One region of the Pseudoalteromonas sp. CR1 genome, then DNA from elsewhere that is predicted to be linked to it. Evidence: predicted binding sites of a transcription regulator. Region 1 holds the regulator's gene; each other region holds the start of a gene.
What was found. The regulator ArgR, encoded in region 1, controls arginine synthesis, uptake and breakdown. The targets are predictions, from matches to a motif close to ANTGAATANNTATTCANT.

Region 1 (3,782 bases):
ACCAATATTATTGCTGAAGGTGAAGTGCTGCAACTTATGAATTGCAACGATCCAGACACAACCGAAGCCAGCTATATGCAAGTTATTTACTCTAAAACAGCTAAGTTGTTTGAAGCTGCAACTGGGCTTGCAGCCATTATTACCGACAATGATGAAGCCACTCTCAATGCGTTAAACTTGTATGGCATGCACCTAGGCACGGCATTTCAACTTGTTGACGATGTGCTGGATTATAATGCCGATGCAGACCAGCTAGGTAAAAATATTGGTGATGATTTAGCCGAGGGAAAACCTACCCTACCGCTCATATATGCGATGCAACATGGTAACAGTGAGCAAAAACAGCTTATCCGAGACGCCATTGAGCACAGTAACGGAATGGACAATTTAGAGGCTATATTAGATGCGTTAAAGCATACCAATGCTTTAGAGTTCACAATGAAAAAAGCCGAATTAGAAGCTGATAAAGCAATTGCTTGCCTAAACTTTTTACCTGAATCTGATTACAAACACGCATTAGTCAGCTTAGCCCGCATAGCAGTGGACCGTGACCATTAATATTTAGTGGCTCGATGTAAATAAATTTAGATCAACAAAAAAGCCTGCAAATGCAGGCTTTTTTAATGCTCAATTTGGCTATTACGCCATGAAATCAACACCTTCTTTGATGTCTTTTTTCAGAGTCTCAAGCATGTCGTTTTTCGCTTTTTCTTCAAAAGCGCTAAGTTCGCCGTAAGAAAGAATTTCTTCAACGCCGTTTTTACCTAAGCGTACTGGGTGTGCAAAATACTCTGCATCACCATCTTCAACAGCAACATATGCGTAGTCTACAACTTCTTCACCTTGTAGGCCTTTAACTAAAGACATACAAAAACGTGCTGCAGCAGCACCCATTGATAATGTAGCTGAACCACCACCGGCTTTAGCATTTACTACTTCAGTACCTGCATTTTGGATACGTGGAGTAAGCGCAGCAACTTCGTCTTCAGTGAAAGTAACACCTTCAACTTGAGAAAGAAGAGGAAGAATAGTTGTGCCAGAGTGACCACCAATTACAGGTACTTTAACTGTAGCAACGTCTACACCTTTAAGTTCAGCAACAAATGCTTCTGAACGAATGACGTCAAGCGTAGTAATACCAAATACACGGCTTGCATCGTATGTGCCTGCTTTTTTAAACACTTCAGCAACAATAGGTACGGTGCCGTTTACTGGGTTAGTAATAATACCCACAAGTGCTTTAGGACAGCTAGCAACAATGCCTTCAGCTAGTGTTTTGATGATACCGGCATTTACATTAAATAAATCTGCACGATCCATACCTGGTTTACGTGGCATACCCGCTGGGATTAAAACAATGTCAGCACCTTCAAGCGCTTTGTTTAAATCGTCTGCGCCAAAACCTGCTACTTTAACATCAGTTGGGATGTGTGATAGGTCAACAGCAACACCTGGTACAACTGGTGCAACATCGTAAAGTGATAATTCAGAACCAGCCGGTAAGCCTGTTTTTAATAGTAAAGACAATGCTTGACCGATACCGCCTGCAGCACCTAATACAGCAACTTTCATTGGAATTCTCCGTCATTTGAGGTAGGAAATACTTGTGGCCCTTAAGATAATGAAATTAGCGCCTAAAAACAAATTTATCGGGCCTATTTTGCGATATTTTCGACCATAGTTGTAAACTTTGGTGGTTTATCGCATCAAACTGTCAAGTTGACTAAACAACTGCTGCATAATTATTCATTTTTGTGTAGTATTTACAGCATAAATAACAATAATGAATAAAGACTATGCAACCTCAAGATAAACAAGAAGCATTGGTAAAAGCGTTTAAGTCTCTTTTAAAAGAAGAAAACTTTGGCTCTCAGGGCGAAATAGTTGATGCTCTCAAAGAGCAAGGCTTTGATAATATAAGCCAGAGTAAAGTGTCACGCATGTTAAGTAAGTTTGGCGCTGTGCGTACCCGTAATGCTAAGCAAGAAATGGTTTACTGCCTCCCCGCTGAAATGGGAGTGCCTACAGCTAAAAGCCCATTACGCCAGTTAGTAATTGATATTATGCATAATGAAATGATGATCATTATTCGCACAAGCCCAGGTGCTGCGCAGCTTATTGCCCGCTTACTTGACTCGTTAGGAAAGGCCGATGGTGTACTCGGTACTATTGCCGGAGACGATACTATATTTATTGCTCCAGCAAAAATTTCTGAAATAGACGTAACACTTGAACGTGTACGTATTTTGTTTGATACGGTTTAAATTTGCTTTAAAAACCCAACTGAGGGGGCAAAAAAAGCTGACCCCATATCGGCTTGAGTAAAATCAAGCCAGTGGTCGTAACACTCCCCCTCACCTAAACGGCTATTCAATACAGCCTCAAATGCAGTCCCAGTGCTTGCGCAGCTTATGCATAACATCCCTTGTTCATAAACATCACCATAAGGCATACTTTGATTCAACAAAAGGGGTTGCCCTTCTTCATCTTTTAATTCACTGCGCGTGGCATGGCTCGTATTTAACGCAGGGGTTATTAACGTGTTATCTAGGCGTGTACGGCCCATTATTTGTTCTTGTTCACTGAGCGATAAATGCTGCCAAACAGTTAAGTCGTGTTTGTAGCGTTGAACATGAATATAACTTCCCTGATCTTCAAAACACCCTGGTTTATTAATTAACGCGGTTGCTCGTTTTTTTCTACCATGTGGCATATCGCCACCATAAATAAAGCCGTTAAAGTCTCGGCCATCTAAAAAGCGAAAGTTACGAATTTGCTCCACCAGCTCTACATCAGGTGCAAAAAGCTTTAAAACTTGCAGTGCAAATAAGTGATTTACATCTTCTCTATCGGAACGCACCTGCACAAACAAGTCACACGGTTGGACACTCATTTGGTGATCTGAATGATTTATATTGGGAAAGCTTTGCAGCTCACTAGGAATATATTCAGGAAGGATATGAGGCCAATATTGGGCACCAATGGCAACAACACATGACAACATTGACTCTGAAAACTGATCGTTAAACTCTTCTTCAATAGCGCTTACTTGCTTTAGTTTAGCGCGCAATGATTCGTCTTGACCATCAAACACATTAAAAAATAAATGCAAACCATGTAGGTTTGCTTCAGCACAAATCCCAGATTGCGCTTGCGCCATTGTTATTCCTCAGTTTTACAGATATAAACACAGTAAATAACATTTGATTACGATTCAAAAAAGTTCACTGTGTGGGGTTTTATTTTTATTATAACCTGCTCATTGATTTCAAATGATTGGCCATATTGCGCTGCAACTTCAAGCGTTTGCTCGGCTATGACAACTTTATAAATATGAGCAGAACCAATAAAGCGACGACTTAATATTGTAGCCCGTTTACTGAGTTTGTCACTTTGACACTCTTTCACCAGTTCAATTTGATGAGGTCGCACATATAACTCACCACTACATGAATTGTGGCTTGCTTGCGTATCAGACTCAACAGTACCAAAAGGTGTTTTATATTCAGTTGCCGTTAATGCTTGTGCGGGTAAGTATATGCCTTGACCAAGAAACTCTGCAACCACCTTTGACCTAGGCGCAGCAAAAAGCTGCTCTGGCGTGCCTTGTTGGGCAACTTTTCCACGATGCATAATGGCAAGCGTGTCTGAAAAAGCAAACGCCTCTTCTTTGGAATGGGTAACAAATACCGCTGAAACTTGTTGCGCCTTAATAATGCGGCGAATATCAGCAATTAACTCAAACCTAACTTGAGTATCTATATTAGAAAAGGGCTCGTCAA
Region 2 (3,782 bases), 180 kb from region 1:
TTAAAGGAAATCAAGTTCGAATTGGTGTAAACGCACCAAAAGACGTATCAGTGCATCGTGAAGAAATTTACATGCGTATACAAGCTGAAAAGTCTAACCCTAATCCGGGCAATGCTTAATCAACACGTATACCTAGCTAAATAAATTATTTAGTTAAGTCAAAAAGCCACTCATTGAGTGGCTTTTTTGTTTATAAAATCGAGCATTTCATCTGTGAGTATTTGCTTTGAAATATATTGCAGGCTGTTTTTATTTTTAATTAACACGCCCCGTGGCGTTTCAATTACCTCAGCGATGTCTTGCCAAGCTAGTTGGTAGCTTTTGTAATGGTTTGCCGATTTAATGCCTTCATCATCAAAAGTGAGTGTAACCTCAGAACCTGATGCTCGGCTAAACATTTGTCTGGTCACCCACCATGGCCTGCGGTAATAAAAAGCAACGCATTCAAGCACAGCAACCATGATCAAAAATGTTCCTAAATAATGATCAGCTAAACCGTAAATGCTAAATAAACCAAGCGAGACTAACAGTACCAGTAAAAAGTACTTAGGTTGTGCGCGTTTGCTGTAAGGAAGTGACTCGTCAAAGCATTCGTAAAAGTAGGGTTTATCAAGTGTGTAGGTGGTTGAAAATGACATAGTGCCTTGCTTTAAAAATCGTTTTATATATTTTAGCAAGTTCGCTTATGAATGAGCAGCTTTATAATGCGTGCATTTATTTTAGGCACAAAAAAACGGCTTAAGAGCCGTTTTTTTAATAATATACTAACGATTAACAGTTAGTTTCTTCAGCGTTTACGCCTTCTTTCACTTCTTCGCACGTATCTTCAACAGAATTTTGTACATCTGTTACTACTTCATCGATACGTTCACCGGCTTCTTCTGCGTTGTTATCTTGACAACCCATGATGAAAAAACTTGCGAAAAGACCAATTAGTGCTGCTTTTAAAGTTGTAGAGTTCATAATGTAATTCCTTGTAAATAAATAAAATTGTAGTGTTAGTTGAGTATATGCCTACCTGGGCGATTTACCACGTAGCGCACCCGAAACTAACGAAATAACTAAAAGTACTATAAAAATAAAGAATATAATTTTTGCTATACCAGCTGCGGCACCTGCTATGCCACCAAAACCCAACACTGCAGCGATTAAAGCAATAACTAAAAATGTGATTGTCCAGCGTAACATTGTTTTCTCCTTGGTTATCAAATTTGTACACAATAGTTAATGCCAGTACTGTGCCATAATGTATTTTTGTTTTATATCAGTATCTTGCGTGTTTTTGTTTGTTTTTTGACTTTGTTAAATTGGTAACTTTTACGTTGGGTTGTGTAACTTATTCACACACAAGTATAGGTTGCAATTTAAAGATGCTTAAAAAAGCCTCTCTTGGTAAGACCAATTAACAAGTTTGTTTTTTTCTACACATTATGAGTGATTTTAGGTTCAGTAAAGTACGGGGAATTCGGCTTTGTTAAAAATTCAGCTATAGCTTATAAATATAGTGAGTATTTTTTGTGTGTATTATGGGGTGTTGATGGGTAAGGGTTTTTACTCTGGTTAATAAATTTGGTTATATGTTATTTTTATTTTAATTGGTTTTACCAATTTACAATGGCTAGACAAAGATATTTGTTTTGTTATTATCTAGTGAATAAATATTTAACTAAATCGACTTTTTATTTTCGATATGGGTTTCAAGGGGAGAAAAATGGATATAGGTGCTGTACTTACAACCGCTGGTAGCTTAATGCTGACAGGTATGGTTGGAGTGTTTGTCTTTCTTTCGATATTAATTGGCGCAGTTACAATAATGTCTAACTTAGTGGCGCGTTTTAGCCCTGCTGAAGTTGCGACTCCAGTTAAGTCACCATCGTTTAAATCTCAAGGTGTGCCAAATGAGCACATCGCTGCTATTAGTGCTGCCATTGCTCAGTACAAATCAAATAACAAATAAGGGGCACACATGGCTAAATTAAAATTAACAGAATTGGTTCTTCGTGATGCGCATCAGTCATTACTTGCCACGCGTATGCGCTTAGATGACATGCTACCGATTGCAAGTAAATTAGATGATGCAGGTTACTGGTCAATTGAATCGTGGGGCGGTGCGACCTTTGATTCTTGTATTCGTTATTTAGGTGAAGATCCGTGGGAACGTATTCGTGCGCTTAAAAAAGCGATGCCAAATACTAAGCAGCAAATGCTATTACGCGGTCAAAACTTATTAGGTTACCGCCATTATGCTGACGATGTTGTTGAAAAGTTTGTTGAGCGCGCACACAAAAACGGTGTTGATGTGTTTCGTATTTTTGATGCAATGAATGATGTACGTAACCTAGAAACAGCCATTAAAGCAGCTGTTAAGGTAGGTGCTCATGCTCAAGGTACTATTTCGTATACGGTAAGCCCTGTTCATACACTTGATATGTGGTTAACGCTAGCCAAGCAATTAGAAGAGCTGGGTTGTCATTCAATTTGTATTAAAGATATGGCGGGTTTGTTAAAGCCATATGACGCAGAAGAGCTTATAAAAGCGCTGAAAGAAACAGTGTCGATTCCAATTGCTATGCAATGCCATGCTACAACAGGTTTAAGTACTGCTACGTACCAAAAAGCGATTGATGCAGGTATTGATATGCTTGATACCGCTATCTCGTCTATGAGTATGACTTACGGTCACTCAGCAACAGAAACCATTGTAGCAATTGTTGAAGGTACAGCGCGAGATACTGAGCTTGACTTAAACCAACTTGAAGAAATTGCAGCTTACTTTAGAGATGTTCGTAAAAAATATGCAGCGTTTGAAGGGAGTTTAAAAGGCGTAGATGGACGTATTTTACTCGCTCAAGTACCAGGTGGCATGTTAACTAACATGGAAAACCAACTTAAAGAGCAAGGTGCCGCTGATAAGCTTAACGAAGTACTACTTGAAATACCGCGTGTACGCGAAGACTTAGGCTTTATTCCTCTTGTTACACCAACATCACAAATTGTGGGTACTCAAGCTGTACTTAATGTGCTGACAGGTGAGCGTTATAAAACTATCACTAAAGAAACCGCAGGCGTTTTAAAAGGCGAATATGGTTTAACACCAGCTCCAATGAATAAAGAGCTGCAAGAGCGCGTACTCAATGGCAGCGACGTTATTACGTGTCGCCCTGCTGATAACATTGCTCCTGAGCTGGAAACACTTGAAGCTGAGCTATTAAAAGAAGCACAAGAGCAAGGTTTAACGCTTGCTGAGGATAAAATAGACGACGTACTTACTTATGCGTTATTCCCACAGGTTGGTTTAAAATTCATCAAAAACCGTAATAATCCTGATGCATTTGAACCGGTACCAAGCGAAGAAAATAACACAAGTAAATCGCCAGCTAAGACATCAGCAAGTAGTAATAGTGTTAAGGCTGAGCAATACAGCGTTAAGGTAGACGGTAAAGTTTACGACGTTGTCGTAGCGCAAGGCGGTGAACTTAAAGAGGTCACATTAAAAGATTCAGAGCATTTACCTCAGTCTGCTTCAGTGGCTTCGGGTGAAACGCTAAATGCACCTTTAGCAGGTAATATTTTTAAAGTTAAAGTGAAAGCGGGTCAGGTTGTAAACGAAGGTGATGTTGTTGTGATTATGGAAGCCATGAAAATGGAAACTGAAGTACGTGCAATGCATACAGGTACAATTGCTGAAGTGCTTGTGTCTGAAGGTGACTCAGTGACCACTGGTGACGCAATTATTGCGTTGGCTTAAGGAGGTCGTATAAATGGAAGGTCTTTTAAACCTT
Region 3 (3,782 bases), on a different contig from region 1:
AAAGATTTAGGTAGTCACACACTCGAAGGTAGTCGCCCTGGTATGGCTATGTTAGTGCATGCTTGCTTACGTGTTATTGGCCGTAAAGGCTATGAAATGCTAATCGATAGAAGCATTAAAAAAGCAAAATACTTTGCTGATTTAATAAAAGCAGATGAAGATTTCGAGCTTATTTCAGAACCTGAACTGTGCTTGCTTACTTATCGCTATGTGCCAAAACAAATAAAACAAGCGATTGCTGAGGCAGATGAAAAAACACGGATTGATATTTTTGCCTCACTAAATCGTTTTACAGCCAGTATGCAAAAACGTCAGCGTGAGTCAGGTCGTTCATTTGTGTCGCGCACTCGTTTGACCCCAGCTCAATACGATAATCAACCTACGGTTGTGTTTAGGGTTGTACTGGCTAACCCGCTTACCTCGGGTGTGATTTTAAAAGAGATATTAGCTGAGCAAAAAGAGCTTGCTAAAACAGACCCTGTATTTAAAAAGTATTTAAGCAAATACATGAAATAGTAAATGCCGCATTTATAGAAAAGACGCTATTTCGCGTCTTTTTTTTGCTTAGTCAAAAGCAACAGGCTTTTATAATATTGCTAATGATGTGCTGTGAAGGCTTTATTTTTTCCATTGCTAAAAATTCGTCAGGTTGATGCGCTTGGTTAATTGAACCCGGCCCCATAACAATGGTTTCACAGCCTAATTGTTGAATAAACGGGGCTTCTGTACAGTAATTAACAGCAATGGCTTTTTGGCCTGCTATTTTTTCTGCTAGTTGAACTAGCGCACTGTCGGTATGGCCTGTAAATGCCGGTATTGGGTCGTGCAGGTCAAATACACTCACTGAGTTAGGATATTGTTCGTTAATCTCTTTTGTTGCATCAAGAAGCAAAGCTTGCAACTCTTGCACGCTAAGCCCTGGCAGTGGGCGCATATCAATATGCATTTCACAACAACCACATATTCTATTTGCGTTGTCGCCACCATGAATATTACCTAAATTTAAAGTAGGGTAAGGTATTTCAAAGTGATTTAGTGAATACTTATTCTTTAATTGCTCTTTCAAGGTCAGTAATTTTGAAGTCACTTTATGCATAACTTCAATGGCGTTTAGACCACGTTCGGGATCGGAGCTATGCCCAGAGCGACCAACGACCCTTATAGCTGTACTCATATGGCCTTTATGTGTAAATACCGGTGTCATATCAGTGGGTTCACCAATAATACAGCGCGCTGGTTTTAAATTTGGGTGCTGACAAATTTGTTGAGCACCTGCCATGGTGGTTTCTTCATCGGCGGTAGCAAGTATTAAAATAGGCTGTGTTTGTTGTTTTTCATCCAACTCGCTTACAGCTTGCAGCACAAAAGCAAAAAATCCTTTCATATCAATGCTGCCTAAGCCATAGAGTTTGTTATTGAGTTCGGTTAATTTAAATGGGTTGTGATTCCAGCGGCTATCATCAAACGGTACTGTATCGGTATGCCCAGCAAGCATTAAACCGCCATCGCCAACGCCGCGTTTTGCTAATAAGTTATAACGCCCTTTTTTACCTTCAAGTTCTATTATTTCACACGTAAAGCCAAGAGTTTCACACCATTGTGCAAGTAACTCGATAACACTTTTATTGCTCATACATTGGCTGTCTTCAATCGCACTAATAGAAGGGGCTGCAATTAATTGCTGATACATAGAAATAAACGAAGGCAGAGACATAAAAATTCCCAAAATAATTATTCAATTTAATTGCATAACAATATAAAAGTATTTATGATGAATATCAATTCACTTTTTAAGCATAAATATATTAAGTAACACCATGAAGATAATGCGACGATAATCAAAATTCATTAATAAATAAGACTTAATTAGCACCTAAGCTAGTGTAAGCGAACACATAAGTAAGTAGTAATAAATTTTAAGATAACGAGTAAATAATGAATGTAGTGATTATTGGCGCAAGTGGTTACAGCGGCGCAGAACTAGCAAGCTTTATTGCTAAACACCCAAATTTAACTTTATCAGGTTGTTATGTATCTGAAGGTAGCCTAGACAAACATAAATTACTGAGTGATTTATACCCAGAACACTTAGGCTTACTTGATATTCCTTTACTTCCTCTTACAAAATCAGCGTTTGACGATATTAACGCGAATGCAGATTACGTATGCCTGTGTACCGACCATAAAGTCAGTGTAGATTTAGCGCCGCAATTTTTAGCGATGGGCAAAAAGGTGTTTGACCTATCGGGTGGTTACCGCCTAGCAAGTAATGACGATTACGTTACTTATTATGGCTTTGAACATAAGCACCCTGAGCTGCTAAATGAATCTGCATACGGTTTAGCAGAGTGGAATAGCAATGCAATTGCAAATGCAAAGTTAGTGGCTGTTGCGGGTTGTTACCCTACAGCGGCACTGAATGCGTTAAAGCCACTACAGCTCGCAGGCTTACTGAGCGAACAACCTATTATTATTAATGCAGTATCGGGTGTTACCGGCGCAGGGCGTAAAGCCAGTGTAGGTACTCATTTTTGTGAAGTATCGCTAGCGCCATATGGTTTATTTAACCACCGTCACGGACCAGAAATAGAACAGCACCTGGGCCATAAGGTTTTATTTACACCTCATTTAGGTAACTTTGCTCGCGGTATTTTAGAAACGATTTACGTGCAACTAAAACCTGAGGTGACAAGTGAGCAAGTAGCAACGGCTTATGATGTGCTTTCAAAAGAGCCTTTAATTCGTTTGTTAGGCAATAAAATTCCATCAATCAAAGGGGTTGCAAAGCAGCCATACGTTGATATTGGATGGCAGCAGCAAGGCTCGCAATTAATTGTTGTTGCGGCAATCGATAACCTACTTAAAGGTGCAGCGGGGCAAGCTCTGCAATGTATTAATTTATCTATGGGTTTAAACCATACCACAGGCTTAAAAGGAGCGTTGTAATGAGTAAAAAAACGTGGGTTATTAAGCTTGGCGGTGCTGTACTTAATACTGAAAATGCAGCTCACGCGTTATTTGAAGTGTTATCTAATCAGCCAAACCATAACTTTGTAATTGTGCATGGTGGTGGGGCATTAGTCGATACATGGTTAAAAGAGGCAGGTTTTGTTAGTGCTAAACATCAAGGTTTACGTATTAGCCCTGCTGAACAAATGCCGCATATAGTTGGTGCACTTGCAGGTTGTGCAAACAAGCAGCTAATGGCTCAAGCTATTTCTGCTGGCCACAAGCCTGTTGGCTTAAGCCTTTATGAAGCAGGCGTAACCGCATCGCAAAAGCTCAAAGCATTGTGTTTAGTAGGTAAGTGCGAAAGCAACGATGACTCTATTATTAACGATTTACTAAACGTCGGGCGCCTACCTATTGTTAGCTCAATAGGATTTGATGAACAAGGGCTTTGGTACAACGTAAATGCTGACGAGGCGGCGGCAGCTATCGCCAATAATTTAAATGCAGAATTTATTTTTATGACCGATGTAGAGGCCGTACTTGACGCTAATAAGCAGCCGTTACATCACCTTGACACAAATCACATTGAGACTTTAATTGCAGAGGGAGTAATTGTGGGCGGGATGGAGGTCAAAGTTAAGACCAGTCTTCACGCTGCCCTACACTTACGACGCGGTGTGTATATTTCCAGCTGGCAAAAGCCAGAAAATTTAACTGCTTTGCTGCAAGGCGAGCATGTCGGAACAAAGATTACACCATAGGGTTACCATGTTAGAGAATTTTTTAACGGGTCTAGAATTAGACCAACAAGGCGTACTTAATTTATTAAA
Region 4 (3,782 bases), on a different contig from region 1:
TTTTAATCGCAGCAATTGATATTTTCACTTTATGTTTAAGTTTTTATTATTCAGTTAGTTAAATGATTTTTAGCCACTAATTAAGAGAGGAGGTTTGTCTAAATGCAAACTGTAACTGTGTGATTAACGACTCATCCATATTTATGTTACACGCAAAATATAATGGAGATTGAGCCGTATTTAAATCAAGCACTGGCTCGAGTAAATTTAACTTTGGTGATGTTTTGAGACGGTAATTAAATTGTTTTTTACTCAGAATGACAAAATCAAGAATGTCACGGCGTGCACTAATTAGCTTATCTATTTTATCTAAGTTATCAATCAGCAACAGATGCCGGGTTTCGTTAAAACCGCGTTCAAGTAAATAATGATGGCTAAAGTTATCTCTTAATACTGCTATTTTATAGCGCTTGGCATCATGTAAAGTCTTTAACTTTATGCCTCGAGATTTCAGCCCATAAATCGCTGACTCAAACTCTTCAAGTTCAGCTATCCACACAAAGTTATTTTCTCTTGGTGGCAAACGAACAATTGAGAAAATACAGGTGTTTTTATCTCGAAGGGCTGCGTTATAAGACACACTCCAATTGTTAGCCGACATAGTGTAACTAATACCAGCAGCATTAAGGGCGTTTTTTACCTTTTCTACAGAGCGACCAGCCAATTGCTTGTTTGCATCGAGATATTGAAAGTCAGGGAAAACTTCCGTAACTATATTAATTTCGTTAGCATGCGCAATAGGGTATAAAAAACAAAGTAAAAAAACGAATCCCTTCATTGGGTAAAAGCCTCAACTAAATTAGTGGAATTATTCAATAAATATAGTTGAGGCTTTGTAGACTGCTAGTTTTGAGTATTTAATAAAATAAGATTAAGTCAATAGTATTAGTTTTTAAGCACTTATTTATTCATCGCATTAATTAAAAACGCTGAAATTTTTGCGCCTTCTTTTAATGTTGTCTCAGAACTTGCTTGGCCCACAAGTGAACTGTCGGTAAATGGTGCTATTTCCATCATATCAGCGCCCGTAATAGGAAACTCATCGGCAATGGCCGATAAAATGTCTAGCGCGTGCTTTGGTGTTAAACCGTTATCTTCCGGTGTACCGGTTGCAGAAGCAAATTCGGCATCGAGTGCGTCAATATCAAAACTTACATACACTTCATCAACATTATCCGCTTTTAGTTGCGCGATAGTCTCTGCAGCAACAGCGGCTGCACCGCGTTCAATAATTTCATGCGCCCAATGTTGCTTAACCCCAAATGTGTTTTCCCAGTGTGATTTTGGTTTTCCACTTGAACGTATACCAAATTGAATTAAGTGATGGGGTGCAGGTAAAAACTCTAAAATATGTGTACACCAAGAGCCAAAACATAAATCTATACCCAAGCGCTCCACAAGCAAATCGGTGTGCGCATCAAAATGAATAATAGCTGTGCGCTTACCTTGCTCACGTTTAGCTTTTAAATACGCTTTGGTTAATGGATAACTAATAGAGTGGTCGCCACCAATACCAAAAATACCCTTATCTTTGAACGTCGCGTAAAAGCTGTCGCACACATCTTCAGTAATTGATAACGGACTTACGTAGTAGTCGTTATTTTCGTTTCCGTATAGCGCTTTTTGGCAATTAGAGATAGTTGCGTCGTTTAGGTATTTGTCATGTAACAAATGCGGAATAACACGCACATCGCCTAAGTCGAACGAATGACATTCAGGGTGCTGATCAATTAATGCTGAGCGAACAAACAAAGGCCCCCAATTGGCACCACGTAAAATACCGCCACCACAATCAGAACTAATTCCAAGCATGACCGCTTTATGGGGAGAGTGAGGCAACTCATTTAACGATTCGCGCCATAGCTTATCTACATTTTCGGTTTGACCATACAGTTTATTTCGAAGTGCCGCTTTTCGCTCTTTTGCAGTATTAACGGTAAAAACACCATCGCCAGGAGCACATAAGCAGTGCTCTACTTTACTATTAAATGCTTGAATTTCTTGACTCATAATAAATCCTTATGAATTGTTCTGTGCGTATTTTAGTGATTATTTATGCAAAATGATTAAACAGACCTAAACTTTAAAAAATTAAAAATCGGAATTTTTTAACGTATGTATCATTAAAATTAATTCTAAAAAAACTTAAAATAAAAACATAACACACTGATAGTTAGTAAATTTTAATTAATACTGGCGATTGTCATTCATGACTAACCACTTGATTGAGTGATACTTATAATGTCTACGCGCACAAGTCAACTGCACACGTAAATCATAAATTTATGAGTGTGCTTGAATATTCATAGTTGGTGCATAAAATACGCTACAGCTCTGTTTTACTGGCCTAGGCACGCGCTCAATTTTATAAATACGGACATACGTCCTGTACTTAAGGTAGGTTTCTAGCAAAGATGCTAGATTGAAAAAAATTATTTTAAAAAGGCTTAGATATGGAAAAGGTATTTCACTTAGGACTATGTATTGACGATCTACAAGGTGCAAAACTTGCAATAGTACCCGGTGACCCAGATCGCGCTGCACGCATTTCAAAATTCCTAGACAACCCAACCTGTCTTGCTCAAACACGTGAGTTTCATGTTTATCTTGGTCAATTAAATGGCCATTCAGTTGTTATATGCTCTACAGGTATTGGCGGCCCATCTACATCGATTGCAGTAGAGGAACTTGCTCAACTAGGCGTGCGTCAATTTTTACGTATTGGTACTACGGGTGCTATTCAGCCTCACATTAATGAAGGTGAAATATTAATTAGCCAAGCGTCTGTGCGCTTAGACGGTGCAAGCCAACATTTTGCACCGCTTAGCTACCCGGCTGTGTCTGACTTTTATGCAACACAGGCCATGGTTGAAGCATGTAAAAATTTAAACATTGATTTTCACATTGGTATTACTGCATCTAGCGACACTTTTTACCCAGGCCAAGAACGCTACGATACACATTCTGGTTATGTGCCAAAAGCATTTCAAGGTAGCTGTGAAGAATGGCAAAAACTAGGGGTAATGAACTACGAAATGGAGTCGGCTACATTATTCACTATGTGTGCAGCTCTTGGCTTGCAAGCTGCCTGTGTTGCCGGTGTATTAGTTAACCGTACTCGTCAAGAAATCCCTAACGTTGACCACGGTGAAATAGAAAGGAAATCAGTGGCTGTTGTGTTAGAAGCCGCTAAAGTGTTACTCGGTTAGTATTTATTTATAAGTAAATTGATATGTAAAAGCACAGCTTATTAGCTGTGCTTTTATGACTCTATTTAAGCGCAGCGCTAATTACTTGTAGCTCTGGCAAATCAGTAAATCCCGATAGTACCGCTTTCGATACGCCCGCTTGATTTTCGTGCCCTTTCGTTTCTAACAGTGTGATGCCTTTCACTGTCTCCTTATCAAAACTAAGGCCAGCTAAAAAGAACTGACTCAACGCGCTTTGTAGAGGCGATAAGCTTGGACTATAGGCTGCGTTTTCTGCATAACTGCCGTAAAAATCCCCATTATTAAATGTACTTACTTTTACCGCACTAAAATTTTGGCTGTACGGTACATATGCATTTAACGCAAAGCCAGCAAAAGTCTCTTCAATCTGTTCATCATCAAAAACCGCACACTGAGGTTTTGGATTAAACAAGCTAAATTCGTTACCTAAATCGGTTGGCCCAAACGAGTGAGGTAATAGCTCTGCTAATTTAAAATGTTGGCTTGGAAGTAAAATATCAAATTCTTTCGCATCGGCTAATTCGTTCATAAATTGGCGACAGTAGCCACACG

Region 2: the regulator ArgR is predicted to act here: its motif matches at 1,650-1,667, upstream of KZZ04_RS07150 (OadG family protein).
Region 3: the regulator ArgR is predicted to act here: its motif matches at 1,771-1,788, upstream of argC (N-acetyl-gamma-glutamyl-phosphate reductase).
Region 4: the regulator ArgR is predicted to act here: its motif matches at 2,045-2,062, upstream of KZZ04_RS05550 (arginase family protein).

What each region holds. Positions count from the first base shown of each region.
Region 1 covers NZ_JAHXRM010000006.1:197,757-201,538, forward strand. Annotated here, with positions in the region: gene ispB (octaprenyl diphosphate synthase) at 1-558, shown strand, start outside; gene mdh (malate dehydrogenase) at 640-1,572, opposite strand; gene argR (transcriptional regulator ArgR) at 1,797-2,264, shown strand; gene KZZ04_RS07990 (Dyp-type peroxidase) at 2,261-3,160, opposite strand; gene KZZ04_RS07995 (ABC transporter ATP-binding protein) at 3,208-3,782, opposite strand, start outside.
Region 2 covers NZ_JAHXRM010000006.1:20,892-24,673, reverse strand. Annotated here, with positions in the region: gene csrA (carbon storage regulator CsrA) at 1-119, shown strand, start outside; gene KZZ04_RS07165 (YcxB family protein) at 171-638, opposite strand; gene KZZ04_RS07160 (hypothetical protein) at 772-963, opposite strand; gene KZZ04_RS07155 (DUF1328 family protein) at 1,015-1,188, opposite strand; gene KZZ04_RS07150 (OadG family protein) at 1,712-1,957, shown strand; gene oadA (sodium-extruding oxaloacetate decarboxylase subunit alpha) at 1,967-3,748, shown strand; gene KZZ04_RS07140 (sodium ion-translocating decarboxylase subunit beta) at 3,762-3,782, shown strand, end outside.
Region 3 covers NZ_JAHXRM010000016.1:43,331-47,112, forward strand. Annotated here, with positions in the region: gene panP (pyridoxal-dependent aspartate 1-decarboxylase PanP) at 1-516, shown strand, start outside; gene argE (acetylornithine deacetylase) at 569-1,714, opposite strand; gene argC (N-acetyl-gamma-glutamyl-phosphate reductase) at 1,936-2,946, shown strand; gene argB (acetylglutamate kinase) at 2,946-3,713, shown strand; gene KZZ04_RS14185 (ornithine carbamoyltransferase) at 3,721-3,782, shown strand, end outside.
Region 4 covers NZ_JAHXRM010000004.1:69,621-73,402, forward strand. Annotated here, with positions in the region: gene KZZ04_RS05545 (amino acid ABC transporter substrate-binding protein) at 77-778, opposite strand; gene KZZ04_RS05550 (arginase family protein) at 901-2,010, opposite strand; gene udp (uridine phosphorylase) at 2,454-3,209, shown strand; gene cdd (cytidine deaminase) at 3,271-3,782, opposite strand, start outside.